Linked DNA regions of Saccharicrinis fermentans DSM 9555 = JCM 21142. The protein of the gene in region 1 interacts with the protein of each later gene in a pairwise test. Links are inferred from orthologs where the notes say so. Each region holds a gene or a part of one and is shown on either strand. Other genes may lie near its edges.

Region 1 (10,695 bases):
ACCTGGACAAAAATCTTTTGGTAAAACTCCAGATGTGCCAATGGGTAGAAAAAGGCCGCGACATCCTATTAACGGGATCTACGGGCGTGGGCAAGTCCTTTGTTGCGTGCGCCCTGGAATATCATGCCTGCACCAATGGGATGAGTACTCTTTATGTAACGGCCAACAAGCTTTTTGACAAGTTGATGTATGCCAAGGCAGATGGTAGTTACCCCAGAGAAATAAAGAAAATACTTAAATGTGATTTACTTATTATAGATGATTTTGGCCTCAAAGCTTTGGACACCGGCTCAAGAAATATGTTGCTTGAAATTATTGACGACAGACATAACCTAAAACCAACAATGGTAACATCTCAAGTTCCTTTAAAACAGTGGTTTGAATCCATAGGTGACCCCGTGGTTGCCGATGCAGTAATGGATAGGTTGGTTAACGGGTCATACCGTATCGAAATGCAAGGCGAATCAATGAGAAAAATGATAGCAAAACGTTAAAAAAATAATACCTATTTTTGAAAAAATCGCAGACCTAAAAAGTGTCCGGATAAAACCGGAATGGGTGTCCGAATAAAACAGAATGTCCAATCATTTTAATACCTCTAAATTGTCTTCTGAAATCCTTTACTTTTGCATGGAAAGATTCTGCTGCAGCATTGGTACTTCTGTTATCGAAGAAATTAATGATGTTCTGATAATGATTCTCAAAGGTTCTTCTGAGGATTTGAAAAGAATCTATATCTGTTAATTCTATTTGATTAAACCATTTTGCCAGATGAGTCATGACAACGGGTTTAGTAATATTTCGGCTGTAAATAAAATACAGATGATGTGATAAATCATATGTTATATTCTATGTCTGGATACACATTGAATAAGATATTGGCTCGTTCTTTCTGTGATTCGGTCCATTTATGACTGGGCTTCCTTCAGATTATACCTCACGGTAAGCACCCTTGCCGTTGGCTAATGGATGGCTACTACAAACCCACCTAATGAACTTGCATCATCTAGTTAGTTACCATGCAGGCACACTACAAAAATGGCCAGTGAGAGATCACTGGCCATTTTTAATAACTTACAGATTCTGATATTAATATCTATAATGATCAGGCTTAAAAGGTCCTTCCTGTGGCACACCAATATAGTCTGCTTGTTCTTTTGTTAGTTGAGTTAACTTAACCCCCAATTTACCAAGGTGTAAACGAGCTACCTCCTCATCCAAACGTTTAGGCAAGGTGTAAACACCCACTTTATAATCTTTTTGCCAAAGCTCTAATTGAGCCAATGTTTGATTGGTAAATGAGTTACTCATTACAAAGCTAGGATGCCCTGTTGCATTACCCAGATTCACCAAACGACCTCTTGAGAGTAGGATAATAGCGTGTCCATCAGGAAACTCAAACATATCTACCTGAGGTTTAATATTTTTCTCTTTGATACCTGGATAATTTTCCAGTTTCTCAACCTGAATTTCGTTATCGAAGTGACCAATATTACAAACAATAGCCTGATCCTTCATTTTCTCCATGTGTTCGATGGTCAAGATATCTTTATTACCTGTGGTTGTAACGTAGATATCAGCTTCACAAAGCGCATCTTCGGTAGTTGTTACCTCAAAGCCTTCCATAGCAGCTTGCAGTGCACATATTGGGTCTATTTCAGTAATAAGCACACGAGCACCAAAACCACGCATACTCTGCGCACATCCTTTACCCACGTCGCCATAACCACATACCAGCACCGTTTTACCAGCCACCATTACATCCGTTCCACGCTTGATACCATCGGCCAAGCTCTCTCTACATCCATAAAGATTATCAAATTTTGATTTGGTAACTGAGTCATTCACATTGATTGCTGGGAATAACAACTCACCCTTTTCCATCATTTGATATAAACGATGAACTCCTGTGGTGGTTTCTTCACTCACACCTTTACATTTTGCTGCTGCTTTTGTCCAACGAGTAGGATTTTTTTCAAACTCCGTTTTAAGACGAGCCACGAGCTCTCTATAATCTTCGCCTTCGGCGCTATAATCTCTGTCAAGAATTGATTTATCCAATTCCACTTCGCGACCCAAATGTATCATCATAGTAGCATCACCACCATCATCAACGATAAGATCAGGCCCTTCTCCATTACCAAAATCCAATGCTCTCTCAGTACACCACCAATATTCCGACAATGTTTCTCCCTTCCATGCAAATACCGGAACACCGCTTTTTGCAATGGCCGCTGCGGCATGATCCTGGGTACTGTAAATATTACAACTACACCAACGCACATCTGCACCTAGCTCAACCAAAGTCTCAATCAAAACAGCCGTTTGAACAGTCATATGCAACGACCCCATTACTTTGGCTCCCTTGAGTGGTTTTTGCTGGCCATATTGCTCACGCAAAGCCATTAGACCGGGCATTTCTTTTTCTGCAATCTCAATTTCTTTTCTACCGAAATCTGCTTCGGCCATATCTTTCACTTTGTAAGGAAGTGTATCCGTTAATACTCCAGACATATTATCGTTTTTTATTTTCTGAGCAAATGTAATAAAACTCAGTTGTTTTACACCTTATTATAACGCCAGCGAACGCAAAATATTTCGAATATTTACTTCATCGCTATGCAACTGTTCAATTAAACCATCCACACCATCAAATTTCTTTTCCTCTCTTATCTTTTTAATAAAAGTTACTTCCACTTCTTCAGAATAAATATCCTGATTAAAATCGAGGATATGTGCTTCAATGGTAAGCTCATTATTACTATCAACTGTAGGACGTACACCAATGTTCAACATACCTCCATATTTTTTACCCATTACTTGAATAGTGCAAGCATAAACCCCTGATGAAGGTATTAATTTATAATTCTCATTGGGTCTAATATTAGCTGTTGGATAGCCCAACCTACGACCTAATCTTTGTCCTCCCGTAACGGTTCCGTAAATAGAATAATCATAGCCTAACATCCTTCGGGCCTCTTCTATTTTTCCTTCATTCAGTAATTGGCGTATTACGGTAGAACTAATGGCTTTTCCCTCCATATAAACGGCGTCGACCCGCGAAATACCAAAATTTAACTTTTTGCTCAAACTGGTATAAACATTAAAATCCGCCAAACGATCCTTACCAAACCGATGATTATATCCCACCACCAAATGACTCATTTTTATTTTATCAATAAGGAAATCCTCGATAAATCGTTCAGCTGTTAAGCTGGCCAATTCCTTGTTAAAAGGAATGAGAATCAGGTGATCAATTCCAAAACGGCTTATTATTTTAGTTTTTTCTTCCAGCGTGGTAATAAACTGGAGCGATTCAGGTTCTTGATTGAGCACTAACCTGGGATGCGGCCAAAATGACAAAACAGCGGATTGTCCCTTATTCTCTTTTGCCTTTTGCACCAAGTGTTGAAGTAACTTGGCATGCCCCAAATGCACCCCATCAAACATACCAATAGTTACCGTTACATTATTGCCAGAAAATGATTCCGGATCGGAATAAACTTTCATTATATACTAAATTGTTTGTGGGCAAAATTACTTTAAAAAATGGGAATTATACAAAAGTCAAATTAACAAACGCCAACCAACAGAACTTCATTAACGCTACAAATCTACCTTAAATACCTGCTATTGATACACATACCTTTCTATCCCTGTCTAACACAGATCTTGAATGATCATAAAATTCAACAACCCTTCCCATCAACTCCATCACTACGATGGTAGCTACACTTTATTTAAATGAACACGAAAACTTCGCCGCAACCTAAATTTCTCGAAATAACGAATAATACGTTTCAGTATATCCAAATACAAGGTAATATACAAAAAGAATGTACTTAACCATATAACAAGAACATTGAACAGAGGTGTAGGTATCTTAATACCTGCCATTTTTTTATTGGGCGCAAAAAAATGTGCCCTTCCCCAATTCGAAGCACCATCTCTCAGCACCGGATCTTTCTTTTGAATATACTCACCATCTTTAAAGATAATCTGCTTTAATTCACCTTTGTTCAGCAACAAAGCCGCCAATTTTCGATTCTGGTATTGTTGCTTCATCTCAAAAAGTTTATCAGAGCCACCTAATTGCGCTTCCAGTTCCATGAAAAAATCATCCTTATGTTTTCGGGTAGTGTTATACTGCGTTTGAAAAAATGACTCCAGACTATCCAATACACTGCCCATTTTTTCGATGGAATACTCACTTAGATTAGAAGGTTGCACAACCATCACCTCTTCTAAATCCACAACCTTACTATCATTAATCTTAGATAACTCATGCATGATAAGTGCATGATTGGCTTCTGCTCTTTCTACATCACCGGCCTTTAAAAAGTCTTTACAAATTTTGTTGTGCTGTTTCAACTTAGGAATCAACAAGGCCAAATAATATGAAGCCTGACTAATTATTTGTTCATCTTCGAAAAAATATTTTTCGTATTTATTGTTAGCAAACTGATTTACGGCCAGAGCTTCATAAGCCCAGCGTGACGTCATCACATCTGCTATACGCGGTACATAATCCTTGGTAGCGATGGAACTATGCAGCTTATCAAAATTAACGATCACCCCACTTAACAAAAGCTGTGGCACCAAAATTAATGGTATCAATATATAAATAGCCACCACAGATTTTAAACCACTACTAATATTCAGCCCCAGCATATTTGAAAAACAGGCTGTAGAAAATAATATCAACCAATAACTAAAATTAAGACCTTTAATTTCCAAGATATAATTCCCAATCAGAACCAAACTAAGGGTTTGAATGGCCGAAATTCCAAAGAGAATGGTAATTTTACTATTCAAATAGCTAAACCTACTTAAATTCAAGAATTTCTCGCGCTGTAATAATTTCTTATCCTTTATAATTTCTTCTGCGCTTACATTCAAACCCAAAAATAAAGCAACCACCACTGCCATAAACAGATAGGCTGGAATATTATCGTTTTGACTAAAAATATAAAGGCTAGGATCCGCATCTGAACCAACGATATACTTGGTAAAGAAACCTATGATCAAGGCAAGTATAGGTGCCTCTAAAAAATTAATCATCACATACTGACGATCCTTCCATTTAGATAGACTATCCCGGTAGGTATATATAATAAACTGCTTTAATCTACCGGGTATATTATAAAGGTTAGGAGGAAGATCTTCCACTTTATCAGGCTTTTCTGCCTCCTTCCAATCAAATTTACTTTCAATATCGCTAATATAGTTCTCGTACCATTCCTGGGGCTTAATTTTTCTTTCACGAATCAGCCTACCATTGGGGTTAACCATACGACCTTCTATAATACGTAAAGGCTGCTCCACCTTCACATTACCACAAAGGTAACACTCACTGTCTTCAGGATTTACATATTGGGCCTTCTGTTTAAAATACACAATAGCATCCATCGGATTACCATTGTAAATGATATATCCTCCTTTGTCAATAATCAACAGCTTATCCAGTAACTTATAAAGATCGGATGAAGGCTGGTGTATATTGATGATCACCAGTTTACCTTTTAACGTTTGCCGTTTCAGCAAGATCATTACCTTTTCCGAATCCATAGAAGAAAGACCGGAAGTAGGCTCATCCACAAACAATATGGAAGGTTCACGAATTAGTTCGAGTGCAATATTCAAACGCTTACGTTGTCCTCCACTTAAAATTTTATTGAGCGGATTACCCACAATCAGATCTCGTGCTTCCAGAAGGTCAAAATCCTTAATGGCATTATTTACCAGCTCATCTATTTCTTCCTTGCTAAAATTACTGAAGCACAACTGGGCGTTAAAGTACAGGTTTTCAAAAACCGTTAACTCCTCAATCAAAAGGTCTTCCTGCGGTACATACCCAATAACACCCTTAAGTGCATCCTTATGTTTATGCACATCAAGCCCGTTAATATGTAAGGACCCCTCTGAGAGTTTGTAATTACCATTAAGCACATTCAGCAAGGTAGACTTGCCTGTTCCGCTACCACCCATAATACCCACCAACTGTCCTGACCTACCTGTAAAACTAAAGGGATGAATGCCGGTTTGTTTATCATTGAATTTATAAACAATATCACGAGCTTTAAGCATTATTCTTCCGCGTTCAGCTTTTTGCACAAAAACTTCGGCCACTTTACCATAATACACCGGCGCCATCCTCGAAGTTTTAATAACAGATCCCACAGACAATATGTAGGAGTTATTTCTTTCAACTTTATGGCCATTTAAATAAAGGTTTCTATCACCTGAATATCTAAAAATAAAAGTGTGCGTGCTTTTTATATGTAATACCCATACATACACCTGCTGTTTAGGATTATATATATGTTTAAATTTGGGCATGGGGGGCTCTTCCTGTCCACTAATAATAAGCACTTTTTCAGGATTGCTAACCTCCATGGGACCTTGCAGAATGAACGATTTCAACAACTGATAATCCATTGGGTCAATCATCATTCCATTGGATAGCTTATCCACTATCTCATTAGCAATGGTACTAATTTTCTCCTCTTTGCGCATGAACTCAAAGAGCTGAACAAAAAGCCATATTTTAGATTCGCTTTCCAGTTCCTTGTTTAACTCATCGCAAATTGAATTCAGCTGGTTATAATTATCCGAGGATTGCTTTTCAGCCTTCGATTTGATGGGACTGTATGTATATTTATGAAAAGACTGAATGTAAAAATTGAATCGTTGCAGATATTGATCCACATATTCCCTGTTAAAATTGCGGAGCAACTCCTGTTCAATCAGCTTACGTGCACTATCTAATCTACTCTCTTTGCGTACGTTAGTTAGCAAAGCATATAATTTCATTAATGCATCCAGTAAAGTTTCACTCATAACATTATTATACTTGGTTAACCGAAGTTTCTGGTATAAAAATACAATATACCTGTAAATATATAGGTATTTATAAAAAAAGCGACCAAAGATTGATCGCTTTTAAGATATTTTATTTGTTATGCTTACTTGGTAGCAATAAATTTCTTTCTAATTTTTAATGATTCTTCGGCAATTTGAATCATTTGCTCTTGAGTGATGGCTGAACTTTCAATACCTGCATAGATATTGGCTATATTAGACAAGTCAGCAATTGTTTCCGCAACTCCTTGATCATCTTTATATTCAGCTAAAATTTCCATTAATTTAAGCAATGGTTCTTTCTGCTTAAGGATGATTTCAACCATCTCTTTACTGTTAAATGTCTCTTCCGAAATATGCGTAGCAATATACAACCCTTCGACCCAAGCTCCCGACATGATTAACACAGATACGGGTGCTCTATTTGTTCTATGTAAGAAATCGTAGGTATCATAAAACGAGTCGGTAATCAACTTCACCAATGCTTCTTTATTGTCTTCATTGGCTTCTACCTGCTCAGGCAAATCTTCACGAACAGCCGCCATCAAATCAAGTCCTTCCAACATTTTTCTGGAGGCTTCAATAAAATTGGCAGTTTCTTGTTTTTGATTATAAGTACTGGCATAACTTAGGTCACCACCAAATACACCCAGGTTAAGTGCCATGGATTTTTCAGTGGAATATTTATCGGCATTGGCTGGGTTATTGGCCAAATCAAAAATATAACCGGCTTCAATCTTGTTAAGCATTTCAACAATTTCGTAAGAAGTAGGAAGCGGATAAACAAATTCTCTCACTTTGGTTTCTACTTCGGCCTTTTCAACAAGAGCAGGTTTAGACTGTTTGCTTTTCTTGGACGAGCTGTTGCACGATGCAAAACCGATCATTACGGCTAACAACAATGAGGCTGAACCCCAAAACTTTATAGTATTCTTCATATGTGTAGGTATTACTCTTTAAGTAAAATCAGCGTTTTTTGACAGCGGTTAATTAGTAATTCATTTATTAGCTCACTATCACTAGCTACAAATATAATTTATTTCAAAAAGAAATTGATTTTTGTTGTTTTATTTTTCCAACAAATTATCAATTAATCAGAATATTCCTCAGCATAAGGAAATTTCATATCCTTTAGCATCATTTGTAAAGTAGAACGTCCATTGTATACATTCTCTTCTATGGTATAACATACATCAAAAGGGTTCCCGGTTTGTAACTTATCGAGATAATCACCCATGGAAAAAGCAATGCCCTGCTTAATAGAACCGGATTTTTCTTCAATGAGTTCCACCTTAAGGTGGTCTTGATCCTTGCCCACTTTTTTGCTGGTACCATAATCAAATACCCTTTTTGTAACAAAAACAGGTCTCAGGTTTCCTGGTCCAAAAGGACGAAACTGTTTAAGTATCCTAAAAAATTTATCATTGATATCCTTCAGTCCAATTTCCTCATCTACCTCTATTTGAGGTATCATTTGATCGGGAGTGATTGTTTCTGCCACATACTGTTCAAACCGCTCCTTAAAAGCAGGAATATTTTCTATTTTTAGAGTGAGACCGGCCGCATACATATGTCCTCCAAAATTTTCGAGCAAATCGCTACAAGCATCAATCGCCTTATACAAATCAAAACCTTCCACAGATCGAGCAGAACCAGTGGCAAAGCCCTTTGATTCCGTAAGTATAACAGTAGGGCGATAATAGGTTTCGGTTAACCGGGATGCCACAATCCCAATCACACCTTTGTGCCACTGCGGCTCATATAGTACGGTTGACTTTCTGTTTCTTAAATCTGCATCATTGGCTATTAAATCCAATGCTTGCTGGGTGATATCTCTATCAAATCCTTTGCGGGTATCGTTGCACTTGTCAATGTCGATGCTCATACTTGAGGCATTTGCTTCGTTGGTGCTCACAAGCAGATTAACCGCATCATTGCCCGAATCGATTCTACCAGCCGCATTGATCCTTGGACCTATTTTAAACACTATATCGCTGATGGTAATCTCCCGTCCCTGCATCCCTGCCACCTTGATAATATGCTTTAATCCCATACTGGGATTTGTATTCAACTTCTCCAATCCAAAATGAGCTAACACCCTGTTTTCTCCAGCAATAGGTACAATATCTGATGCAATGCTAACCGCCACCAAATCAAGATAGTCATATAATTTAGCATGATCCAGATTTCTTCTTTTGCAAAATGCCTGCAAGAATTTAAAACCTACGCCACAGCCCGAAAGGTTTTCATCGGGATAATTACAGTCAGGTCGTTTGGGATCCAGGCAAGCAGCTGCTTCCGGCAGTATATCTCCTGGGGTATGATGATCACAGATAATAAATTCAATACCTTTTTCCTTGGCATAAATCATCTTATCCACGGCCTTAATGCCGCAATCCAATGCAATCACCAACGTACACTTTTCTTCCGCAAAATAGTCTATTCCCTTATAGGATATCCCATAGCCTTCTTCGTATCGGTTCGGTATATAAAAACTAATATTCTTAAAGTAAGGCTTTAAAAACGAGTATACCAACGATACAGAAGTCGTTCCATCCACGTCATAATCGCCGTAAACAACCACCTTCTCATCCTTTTCTATCGCTTGCTCTAACCGGTCAATAGCCTTGTTCATGTCTTTCATCAAGAAAGGATCGTGAAGATGCTCGTACGACGGACGAAAGAATGCCTTTGCTTCATCAAATGTTTCAACCCCTCTTTGCACCAGTAAATTTGATAGAAACCTGTCTATGTTTAAAACCTTTGACAAGTGCTCCACCTTTTCTTTGTCACCAGTTTCTTTAATATTCCATCTCTTCTCCATATTATTTATGAGGGCTTTTTTCCGAGGTTAAATTTTCCCAAAAAAAATGGATTTTCAAAACCTGATGCCGTCATTTACTTTTTATATAACCGTATAATCACCAAAAGTCCTTTGATAAACAAAGCACTATCAACTGTTTAGGGTAGATTATTGTTTATTTATATTTAATTGGAATACTTTTTCCAGTTGCCCCAATAAGTTCGTCTTCACCACTTCAAAATCTTGTTTTTCGCCCAATTCCTTTTGCATAGAAGTAACCCCTTTATCGATAAATCCACATGGATTGATATGATTAAAGTAGTTAAGATCGGTATTTACATTGAGCGCAAAACCATGCATACTCACAAAACGACTAGCTTTTACACCAATGGCACATATCTTACGTGTTTTACCTGGCACATCCTTATCAATCCAAACACCCGTTGCGCCCGCCAAGCGCTCTCCTTTTATACCATAATCGGCTATACAATTAATGATGGATTCTTCCAATTTATTTATATATGACCTCACCGTTAATCCCATTTCTTCTAAATCAAAAATAGGATATCCAACTATTTGCCCGGGTCCATGGTAGGTAATATCTCCTCCTCGATTACTTTTATAATAAGAGGCATTAATCTGTTTTAAAAAAGCATCATTGATAAGCAAATTATTAGCTGCTCCACTTTTACCTAAAGTGTACACATGTGGATGCTCACAAAACAATAATTTATGTGTAATAGCACGAGGTGTATCAATATTTTCACGGTTAAAAAGCTTAGCGTCAATGATAGCATTGAAGTTCTCTTCTTGATAGTCCCAGGCCTTTTTATATTCAATCAGACCAAGGTCCTCAAATATGGTATTTGCATTCATATTTAATCTTTTAAAGCATTAATATGTTTTTCGGCATGATAAGATGAGCGCACCATGGGGCCACTCTCCACATATTTAAAGCCCATTTCTAAACCTGCTGCTTTGTATTTTGCAAACTGTTCAGGTGTAACATACTCCGTAACTGGCAAGTGCTC
Region 2 (10,850 bases), 1.9 Mb from region 1 along the record:
TTATTAATGACAATGTGAATGGTTCCACCGGTTTTATAACCTTTGAGCTGACTCATCTGAACCACCTCATAAACAACACCCTGACCTGCAATGGCGGCATCACCATGAATAAGAATTGGGATTGCTTTATTAAAGTCCTTATTATATTTGTTATTAATAATGGAACGTGTAATACCCTCAATAACAGGACCAACTGCCTCCAGGTGAGAAGGGTTAGGAGCTAGATTCACCCTTACCTTTTTACCATCCTCTGTAACAATATCATTTTGGTAGCCCAAATGATACTTCACATCTCCCAAAGAGATTCCCTCGGCATATTCATCCCCCACAAATTCTTTAAAAATATTTTCGTAAGGTTTTTTAAGGATATTCGCCAAGACACTGAGTCGTCCGCGATGTGCCATACCTATCATGACTTCTTTCACTCCCAGCTCAGCACCTTTACGTATCAAGGCATGTAATCCCGGAATAATCACCTCACTCCCTTCAATGGAAAACCTTTTTTGCCCCACAAACTTTTTATGGATAAAACCTTCAAAACCAGCTGCAACATTTAGTTGGTCATAAATACTCTTTTTCTTTTCAACGGAGTAATGAGGTGTATTGCGGGTTGATTCCATTTTATGCATCAACCACTCTATCACCTCAGGATGACGAATATACAAATACTCCACACCAATCGATTCGCAATAGGTTGCTTGCAAGTGTTCAATAATGGTCTTCAGTTTTGCTTTCCCTATTCCCAATTTAGAACCTGCCTCAAATTCCTTTTCCAGATCAGCTTTTTCCAAACCAAAATTCTCGATATCCAGAGAAGGAAAATACTGCCGCCGTGCGCGAACCGGATTTGTTTTTGTAAATAAATGTCCTCTTTGCCTATACCCATGAATGAGGTTGGCCACATTAAATTCTTTACTAACCATTCCTCCGGAAGATGGTGAGTCATAATTTTTTCGGGCAAATTCAAAGCCCTTAAAAAATAGCCTGAAACTTTTGTCCACAGACTCCGGGTTGCTTAAATAATTTTGGTACAGCTCTTCTATTGTCTCTATCTCGCTGTTTCCCACAAATGAAAATTCTTCCATAGAATAGTTCCTTATCCGAGTAATATTAATCCCTGTGGATTAATCAAATCTTTTAATTGGCGAACAGACTTCATCAAGTCGTTCGTTATATTTCTCCTTGCGGAGTTATTCCTAACTTTACTAGCTAAATCATGAATAATTCCATGTTTATATTAGCCAAACCAGAATAACCTATACAAATTATGATCATGATCGTGTGTACCTAATAATTTGCACCAGCCATGTCTGTTTCATGTTTAACATATCTTTAATCAAGAAAACAAAATCAATATAAAATGCAAGATATGTATTTTAAATATTCATTATTCGCATTAAGGGGTGAAATCTTTTAAAAATATATTTAAAAACTGATTATTTTTATTCATTTTGCATCCACTAAAAATGAAATCATTAGTCATGACCAATTTTATAAAACACCTTGCCGAATACTATTTTAATAAGTATCAAACCAATATATCGGACTTTTGTTTTGTTTTTCCGGGACGAAGAGCTGGACTTTTTTTTCAACAACACTTAAGTCTGTTGATATCGAAACCACTCTGGTCTCCCAAAACAATTACCATTAACGAGTTTATTCAGGAATTTACGTCTTATCAAATAGCTGACAAAATTACCTTGGTTTTTGAATTATATCAAGTATATGAAGAAATTTACCACACAGGCACTAGTTTTGATGAATTTTTACCTTGGGGAGAAATCATACTTAACGATTTTGATGATATAGATAAATACAGAGCCAATCCACAACAGGTATTCTCAAATCTAATGTCCATTAAAGAGATTGAGGCTGATTATAGTTTTTTGACCGAAGCACAAATCGAAACAATCACCAGTTTTTGGCATACATTTAATCCTCACAAACTCTCAGAACACCAAACCGAGTTTATTAGAATATGGGAGAAACTATACGAAGTGTACGAGCGTTTCAATCAGCGCTTACACGATAAAAACATGACCTACGAAGGTGCTGTGTACCGCACCATAGCAGATAAAATTGACCAAAAAGAACCCCTGGGAATTCAATATCCCAAAGTGATATTTGTAGCTTTCAATGCACTGAACAGCTGCGAGAAAAAGCTATTTCATCATTTACAAATAGGAAATAAAGCGGACTTTATTTGGGACTACACCCCATGGCTCTTGCCGGATAAGATGGCTCCTACCCATCCACATGAAAAAATAAAAGCGCATGAAGCCATCCGTTTTATTGAGCTTAACCTTCTTGATTATCCAGCCCCTTCTGATTGGCATTTTCCTTGTGCTAAAGAAATGCCCGACATAAAAATCACCTCAGTAGCTACAGATACAGCTCAAACTCAGGTGGTACACCAATTTTTACAAGCTCATCCTAATAACGAAAAAAACACAGGGTTGGACTCAGCCTTGCAAACTGCTGTTATTTTAACGGACGAAACCATACTATTACCAATTTTACACAGTATACCCGATGAAATTGAAAAGGTAAATATTACCATGGGTTATCCCATCAAAAACACACCCGCTTATGGCTTACTGGAATTGGTGTTTGACTTACAAAAAAATGGTCGGAAAACAAAGGCTGGAAAAACATGGTTTTATTATAGAAATGTGATTCCGATACTTACCCACCAATATATTGAGCCTTTAAATCCTGAATTACACAAAGAAATGGCTTATTCCTTCACACGCCAAAACAAAATTTACATAGAAGGTAATGAATTAAATAAAAACAAATTACTGGCTTCTATCTTCAGAGTGGTTGAAAAGAGCGAGAACTTTTCCTCCTACCTGATTGACCTACTTCAACAGGTTTATGCCGGACTTCAAAACAGCAATCACAGTCAAGGAATAGAAAAGGAGTTTATATATCAACTACACCTGACGATAACACAATTGGCTGATTTGATAAAAAAGCTACAGGTAGAAATAAGCCCAGACACATGGATCAAGCTTTTTAAAAGAACTGCCGACCTTAAGAGTATTCCATTCAGTGGAGAGCCACTCAAAGGACTACAAGTAATGGGAATATTAGAAACCCGAGCATTGGATTTTGAGAATCTGATTATTCTGAATATGAATGAAGGCATATTTCCGCAAACAGGAGCCACTAACTCTCTTATTCCATACAGTCTGCGCAAAGCTTTTAACTTACCAACCATTGAGCATCAGGATGCCATATTTGCCTATTATTTTTATCGTTTGATCCATCGGGCAAAGAAAGTTCAGCTGTTATACAACTCTTCCGCACAAGGGATGCAGACTGGCGAGATGAGCCGCTTTCTCTTTCAATTAAAATATGAATACCCACCCGAAAAACTGAGTTTTTCAACCGCCGTGGACAATATCACCATTTCTCCTTCCAGAGATTTTTATGTGAATAAGGATGCCCAAACAATGACCATACTAAACCAATTTCTTCAGGGCGGAACCAGGAAGCTCTCACCCAGCGCATTGAGCACCTACTTCGAATGCCCTATCCGCTTTTACTATAAATACATACTGAAGGCCTCAGAACCAGATGAAATTACAGAAGAAATTGACCCCCGTATTTTTGGAACCCTATTTCACGAAACAGTAGAGGAGATATACAAACATTTGGTTGGTAAAGAGGTGCAGGCACAGGACATTGAGGCCCTAGAAAAGGATAAAGCAACCATCAACCGGGCATTGCAAGCAAGCTTCAATAAATATTTTAATCAAGATTTAAATCAAAATGATTTTAAGGATATTCAAGGCAAAAATATTTTAGTGTTCGACATCATTAAAAAATATATCTTTCAATTTTTAAAAGTTGAAAAACAACATGCACCTTTCTTTCTGAAAGGGCTTGAAAAAGTGGTACACACCGAAATTTCTGTTCATGAAAAAAATATTTGCCTGGGAGGTACTATTGACCGTTTAGATGAAAAAGATGGTGCAGTTAGGGTCATAGATTATAAAACCGGAGCCGGTGATGAATATTTTAACAAAGTGGAAGAGCTATTTTTACAATCTAAACACAAATCCAAAAAAGCGATTTTTCAAACTTTACTGTACAGTTATATCCTTCAAAAAAGCGATTCGCAACTTCCTGCTTATTTACCAGGTGTAGTGTGGATTAAGAAGATTTTCACGTCACCGGACTATTCCTTGAAGATAGGAACACAAACCCGTAACGAAAAACTCACTTTACAGGCTGTTGAAAAAGAGTTTATTGAACTCCTGAAGCAACATCTGGACGATCTGTTTAACAAAGACATTGCCTTTTCACAGACCAATCATACCGACAGCTGCATTGCGTGTAGTTACAGAGGTATATGTGGTAAATAAATAACACCTAAGCCTGTACACAAACCTACACGGCTTATTGAATGCACTACCAGAATACACAGTGACATTCTCATACCTTTGTGGCGTTTTTTTGCTTGCTTACAATTGGGCATCCCCATGTAAATCATCACATTACCAAGAGATGCCAAATGCTATATTTACTAAAATGTAACTTCTTTTGATTTACGTTGAAAACGTTCTCAAGCTTAAAAAGATGGTTTACGAGTCGAGAGAAATCCTTCTATCGATATGATATTATCTCCTTAGTGAGAAATAGGATTCACCTGTCGCATAAGAATGGTGAATCTAAGCTACTCCGACTTATTAAATCTAAGGTGATAATTTTCATCCCAATCAATAAAACCAGCCACATTCTTCTCTTCTTCTGAGAGGCTAAAACCTTTCAACTTCCCTGTTTTTCCTTTAAAAACAAGTGCCTCCATATTGGCTTTGCTCAATTTCTTTTTCAAGAACTCAAAGGGTATCAACACCCGACAGCCATTTGTATAATTAGAGCATCCCCAGGCTGATTTACCCTCCAGCATGTGTCCTGTTTTACACTTCGGGCAAAGCAATTCCTTAGGCGCTTCCCCTTCCAATCGCAGTCCATAATTATCATCAAAACACACCTGTCCATTTATCTTCTTACCTTCTTGTGTAAACCCTTTGATAGTGGGAGTTCTCCCTTTTCGTATCAAAGCTTCCACCTGCCTATCGGTGAACTTCTTACCCATAAATTCGAAGGGAATCAAAGTCTTACACCCCGATGCATAATCCGAACAGCCCCAAGCCGACTTACCTTTGAGCATGGTTCCGCTTTTACATCTTGGACATTTCAATTCTTTTTTTGCGGCGGTCTTAGCTTTAGGTTTAGATGTAATCTCCTTATCGTCATTCTCTTCAATAATAATTTTTCCTTTGGAATAATCATTCTTCACTTGAAAAACAATATCTGATACCATCTGTTTCAACTCCGCCATAAAATCTGCCACCTGATATTCACCAGTCTCTATCTGCCTCAATTTTTGTTCCCACATTCCAGTAAGTTCAGCTGATTTTAATAGATCGTTGGAAATAAATTCCATCAGTTTTACCCCCATAGCAGTAGGCAACACGTTTTTACGCACCTTATAAATATACTTACGTTTAAAAAGTGTTTCAATGATATTAGCACGTGTAGAAGGGCGCCCGATACCATTCTCCTTCATTAATTCGCGCAGTTCTTCATCATCCACCTGTTTTCCTGCCATCTCCATGGCACGCAATAAAGTAGCTTCTGTATAATATTTAGGTGGCTGGGTTTCTTTTTCTTGAAAATCAGGCTCATGCGGACCACTCTCCCCTTTCACAAATTCAGGCAAAATCTTATCCTCTGTATCCTTTTTACCTGCCACCGTTTTATAAACAACCCGCCAATTATCCTTTAATACTTGTTTCCCCGATGTCTTAAAATTCACATCTTCTACTTTTCCCAGGATGGTAGTCGTAGATATCTCACAATCGGGATAAAAATTGGCAATAAACCTGCGCGTAACGGTATCATAAATAATCTTCTCATCCCTCGAAAGACTTTCGGGCGCTGTCATTCCAGTTGGAATAATGGCATGGTGATCAGTCACCTTTTTATCGTCAAATACCTTCTTTGATTTCCTAATTTTCTTCCCCAACAAGGGCGCTATAAGTTCACTGTACTGTTTTAACCCCTTTAAAGTACCTTCTATTTTCGGGTAAATATCATTACTCAAATAGGTGGTATCCACACGAGGATAAGTAGTCAGTTTTTTTTCATACAAAGACTGAATACCTTTTAAGGTTTCATCGGCCGAAAGACCAAACTTTTTATTGCATTCTACCTGTAACGAAGTTAAATCAAATAGGCGAGGTGGAGCTTCTTTCCCCGGCTTACGACTAAAATCAGTAATTTCAAAAGGTTTGTCTTTTATTTTTTCCAAGGCAGTACTTCCCTCCTCTTTACTCGAAAATTTCCCCTGCGTTGAATTAAAGGTAACATCCTTATAAACAGTCTTCAACTCCCAATAAGGCTGTGGAACAAAATTTTCAATTTCGAGGTAGCGGTTTACAATTAAAGCAAGAGTAGGTGTTTGAACCCGACCAATGGAAAGAACTGTGCCCGGCTGACTGTATTTGATAGTGTACAAACGGGTGGCATTGATACCTAACAGCCAATCCCCAATAGCTCTGGAACTACCGGCGGCATACAAAAGATTAAACTTATCGTTATCATATAGTTTTTCGAACCCTTCTCGAATAGCTTCCTCTGTCAATGATGAAATCCACAAACGCTTAAGCGGAACATTACACCCTGCTTTTTGAAGTACCCATCGTTGAATCACTTCTCCCTCCTGTCCGGCATCACCACAGTTAATGACCTCCGTTGCCGACTGAACCAATTTTTTAATCACCTCAAATTGCTTCTCAACACCTTTATTTCCGATTAACTTAATTCCAAATTGAGAAGGAATTACCGGTAGGGTGCCCAGGCTCCATCGTTTCCATTCAGGCAAATAATCATGCGGTTCTTTAAGTGTACACAAATGACCAAAAGTCCATGTTACCTGATAGTTATTACCTTCATAATAGCCATCCTTTCTATTGGTGGCACCTACTACTTTGGCTATTTCTCCTGCCACACTAGGTTTCTCTGCAATACAAACACGCATTCTTAACTGTACATTTTTATGGAAGCACGAATATAGTAAAAATAGCGCTCAATATTTAGCTTTTAACCGTAGGCTTATGCATTGCTATTACTGCTGCCCCATGTAACAACTTGTCGTTTAACCTACCTTATTACCGGCCATTCGCTCGCCTATCTTAGCACCAGTCAACGCCAAGAAAAAAGCGATCCCTCCACCTATCAGCACCTTAGTAAGACTAAAATGAATAAATGAGAAAGGCGTAAACAGGGTCAACACCAACATCACCAAAACCGAAAGAAAAGCACCGGCTGCCGGTTCGTAAATTCTAATTCCGGGCGATATTAACCCAATGATGAACCCTCCAATAAGATAAGCCAACAAATTCAACAACCCTTGCAGCATAAATCGCAGACTTAGCGACATAAATTTACCCACTACCAAACCTCCAACTAGAGCTCCCAGAACTAATTCGGTTACAATAAAGACCCCAAAGCTAATCCACATCCATTGCTTAGAGAACGTTTGTCTTGAATCATTCATATTCAAATATTATTTTTATTGAGTTCTTGTTATGGCAATCATTTCCCTCTCTTAATCTAGCATACTCCATAACACCCATAACAAACCTGCGAATATTCAAATTATTTTTCAGTATATAAAATTCAGAAACATTATTTAGCAAATGCACATCATTTACAGTTCTACATTTTCAGGATCTAACAAATCTTCATCAAATCACTTCTCACATGAATGAAAGCTTGCTATTTTTTCCGTCACACTATAAGGGGACAAGGAATGATAAAAAAGCAATATGATATTTCGGTACATAACAAAACTCATACTTTAATGTTAGTACAAATATCGATTGAATTTATAAATTGCGATAAAAAAAATAAGAATATGAGCAACGAAATAACATTGGCACAAGAACTGATTGATTTTATTTACCAAAGTCCGTCTCCCTATCACGCGGTTTCTAACATAAAAAAAGAGTTATTGGAAAATGGTTACCAAGAGCTTCTTATGACAGACTCTTGGAAATTGAAAAAAGAAAAAAAATATTTCACAACCAAAAATGATTCAGCCATCTTTGCTTTTTCCATCGGAAAAAAAGAACTTCCGGATACAGGAATCAAAATGATATGTGCCCACAGTGACTCCCCTGGATTTAAAATAAAGCCACAACCGGAGATATTGGTAGAAAAAAAGCTACTCAAATTAAATACTGAGGTATATGGAGGTCCTATTCTAATGACCTGGCTCGATCGCCCACTCTCCATTTCTGGCAGAGTTAGCCTTAAGGGTGACCACCCTCTCTTTCCCCAATCAGCCTTTGTTCACTTTAATAAACCTCTATTGATCATTCCCAACCTGGCAATCCATCTAAATCGCGAAATCAATGAAAAAGGAATCATATTAAACAGGCAAAAAGACATGCTCCCTTTGATGGGCATTGTAAATGACACCTTCGAAAAAGACAATTATTTACTGGGCCTACTAGCCCAAGAACTTGATGTAAATCAGGACGATATTATTGATTTTGATTTAAGCCTTTACGAATTTGAAAAAGGGTGCCTCGTGGGTATGAATAACGAAATGATCAGCTCACCTAAACTGGACGACCTAGCCATGGCTCACGCAGGTCTCAAAGCATTACTGGACGCTAACAACACAGAAACCACTCAAATGCTTTGCATTTTCGACAACGAAGAAGTGGGCAGTGTGACCAAACAAGGAGCAGGTTCTCCTGTACTCAACAATATACTACATCGCATCAACACCGCATTAGGATATGAGCAGGACGACTTCTACCGCACCATTTATCATTCATTTATGATATCGGCCGATATGGCTCATTCTATTCATCCTAATCTGGTAGAAAAACATGACCCCGTTTTACACCCGGTGATCAATGGCGGACCTGTCATTAAGATTCACGCCAATCAAAAATACACCACCGATGGAGATTCTGGAGCCGTATTTGAAACTATTTGTAAAAAAGCGGGCGTACCCTATCAAAAGTTTGCCAACCGCTCCGATATGGCTGGCGGTTCAACCTTAGGTAATGTTTCCACTGGACAGCTGGATATTCGTACCGTTGATATGGGAAATCCGATGTTGGCAATGCACTCAGTGCGCGAGCTTGGCGGAGTACTGGATCAAACATATGCAGTAAAAGCTTTCTCCACCTTTTATAAACTCACTTAGCATTTAAGAAAAATTTAGTATATGTTGTACAAGCCCTTCTCGCTTCAACAAACCGGCTTCAAAACACTATACTGAGCATTCAGACCAAGATCATCCTTCCCTGTTCACCATCAATAGGGAAGGATTGAACACAAGGATTCCAAACACCCCAAAACAGACAGATTACTTTCTTTTGGTTTTCTCCCAATATTCAGGCAAGGAACGATAAATAGCCGATTGGATATTGGTTCGTACATCACCACTAATCAACTTTTTATTATATTGATTGGGATGAATTCTATTGGACAAAAAGATATACATTAAATCATATTCAGGATCCATCCAAACCAATGTACCAGTAAAACCAGAATGTCCATAAGAAGAAGGAGATACCTCACGACAAGTAGGACCAGACACTTTAGGATCAAGAATCGGTTTATCAAAACCCAATCCTCTCCTATTGCCTTCTTTAACAACAGAGGTAAAAATATTTATGGTGCTCGAATCGATATATCGCTCACCGCCATAATAACCATTATTCAAATACATCTGTAACATCTTAGCCAAATCTTCTGCCGATGCAAATACGCCTGCATGACCACCAACACCTCCTAACATAGCAGCTCCAGGATCATGAACATATCCATGAATCAATTCTTTGCGAAAAGAAACATCATTTTCGGTGGGAACTATTTCTCTCTTATTAAATTTCCTCAAGGGTAAATACATCAGTCTCTCCGCACCCAAAGGCTTATAAAAGGTATTTTCCACAACCACATCCTGGCTCTTATTATATTTATTTTCAATAATCTCCTTTAAATAATAATAACCCAGATCGCTATATCTATAAGTAGGATTAGCTTGTACTTGCGAAGTATCAATACCCATTCGCATGGAATCCAAATAGCCCTTATTCATATACAACCCGGCACTAACCTGAATATTAAAGTCATCATTGGATGAATGCCTAAAAACATCTGTTCTATACCGCACTGTTCTATTCATATACAAACTCTTATCCACCTTAATATTATATAAGCTCGAGTATCGGCGACTGTATATATCCCCCTTGAGTCTTTCCTTATCGATGGCGCGCAGATAAAAGGGAATCCACGACTGCAGTCCTGCTTGGTGAATCATTATATCATCTAATTTCAACCCTGCTTTATTACTCCCTTTCAAACGAGGTATCAGATGCGACAAGGAATCATCCAACTCTATCCGGCCTTCGTCGTACATCTTCATAATAGCCGGTATCGAGGAAACTATTTTAGTTACAGAGGCAATATCGTAAAGGTCACTTGTTTCAACATGACGTTTTTTTGTTATAAGTATGATAACCAAAGGCCTTATTATAGATCACATCCCCGTCTTTAGCCACCAAAACCTGACATCCTGGAATAGCTCTTTCCCGAATTGCTTTATACACCTCCTGGTCAATTAGCTTTAGCGTATCCGACATTGCCACACTATAACTTGGTGCAAACCCAAGACGACTTTTATGGGTCAATTCCCCACATCCAAAGGCAAAACGCTTATCAATATTACGGGCCAATATCCCCTGGGCTCCCACTCCTCCAAATATTATTTGAGCAGCAATCTCTTGTGCTGTACTATTCATATCATAAGA

Evidence for each region.
Region 2: the proteins of recJ (region 1) and CYTFE_RS0109750 interact in binary tests that used the Escherichia coli proteins (3 or more experiments, as listed by UniProt). The link is inferred for Saccharicrinis fermentans DSM 9555 = JCM 21142 from one-to-one orthologs.

The regions. Positions count from the first base shown.
Region 1 is NZ_KI912107.1:4,341,410-4,352,104, forward strand. Bases 7,319-10,243 are described here. They hold recJ (single-stranded-DNA-specific exonuclease RecJ), read right to left. Parts: upstream 9,686-10,243; coding sequence 7,952-9,685; downstream 7,319-7,951. Other genes in these bases: CYTFE_RS0117680 (hypothetical protein), read right to left, coding at 7,319-7,799; lipB (lipoyl(octanoyl) transferase LipB), read right to left, coding at 9,833-10,243. Outside these bases: IS21-like element helper ATPase IstB, read left to right, coding at 1-494; CYTFE_RS27115 (transposase), read right to left, coding at 529-846; ahcY (adenosylhomocysteinase), read right to left, coding at 1,090-2,514; CYTFE_RS0117670 (bifunctional riboflavin kinase/FAD synthetase), read right to left, coding at 2,572-3,510; CYTFE_RS0117675 (ATP-binding cassette domain-containing protein), read right to left, coding at 3,730-6,840; more of CYTFE_RS0117680, read right to left, coding at 6,966-7,318; more of lipB, read right to left, coding at 10,244-10,540; lipA (lipoyl synthase), read right to left, coding at 10,543-10,695. UniProt on the Escherichia coli protein: Single-stranded-DNA-specific exonuclease.
Region 2 is NZ_KI912107.1:2,459,911-2,470,760, forward strand. What follows is about bases 4,370-7,449. They hold CYTFE_RS0109750 (type IA DNA topoisomerase), read right to left. Parts: upstream 7,055-7,449; coding sequence 4,685-7,054; downstream 4,370-4,684. Other genes in these bases: CYTFE_RS0109745 (PD-(D/E)XK nuclease family protein), read left to right, coding at 4,370-4,373; CYTFE_RS0109755 (hypothetical protein), read right to left, coding at 7,172-7,449. Also shown: CYTFE_RS0109740 (2-oxoglutarate dehydrogenase E1 component), read right to left, coding at 1-1,085; more of CYTFE_RS0109745, read left to right, coding at 1,467-4,369; more of CYTFE_RS0109755, read right to left, coding at 7,450-7,573; CYTFE_RS0109765 (M18 family aminopeptidase), read left to right, coding at 7,934-9,241; CYTFE_RS26000 (serine hydrolase domain-containing protein), read right to left, coding at 9,404-10,564; CYTFE_RS28685 (hypothetical protein), read right to left, coding at 10,527-10,850.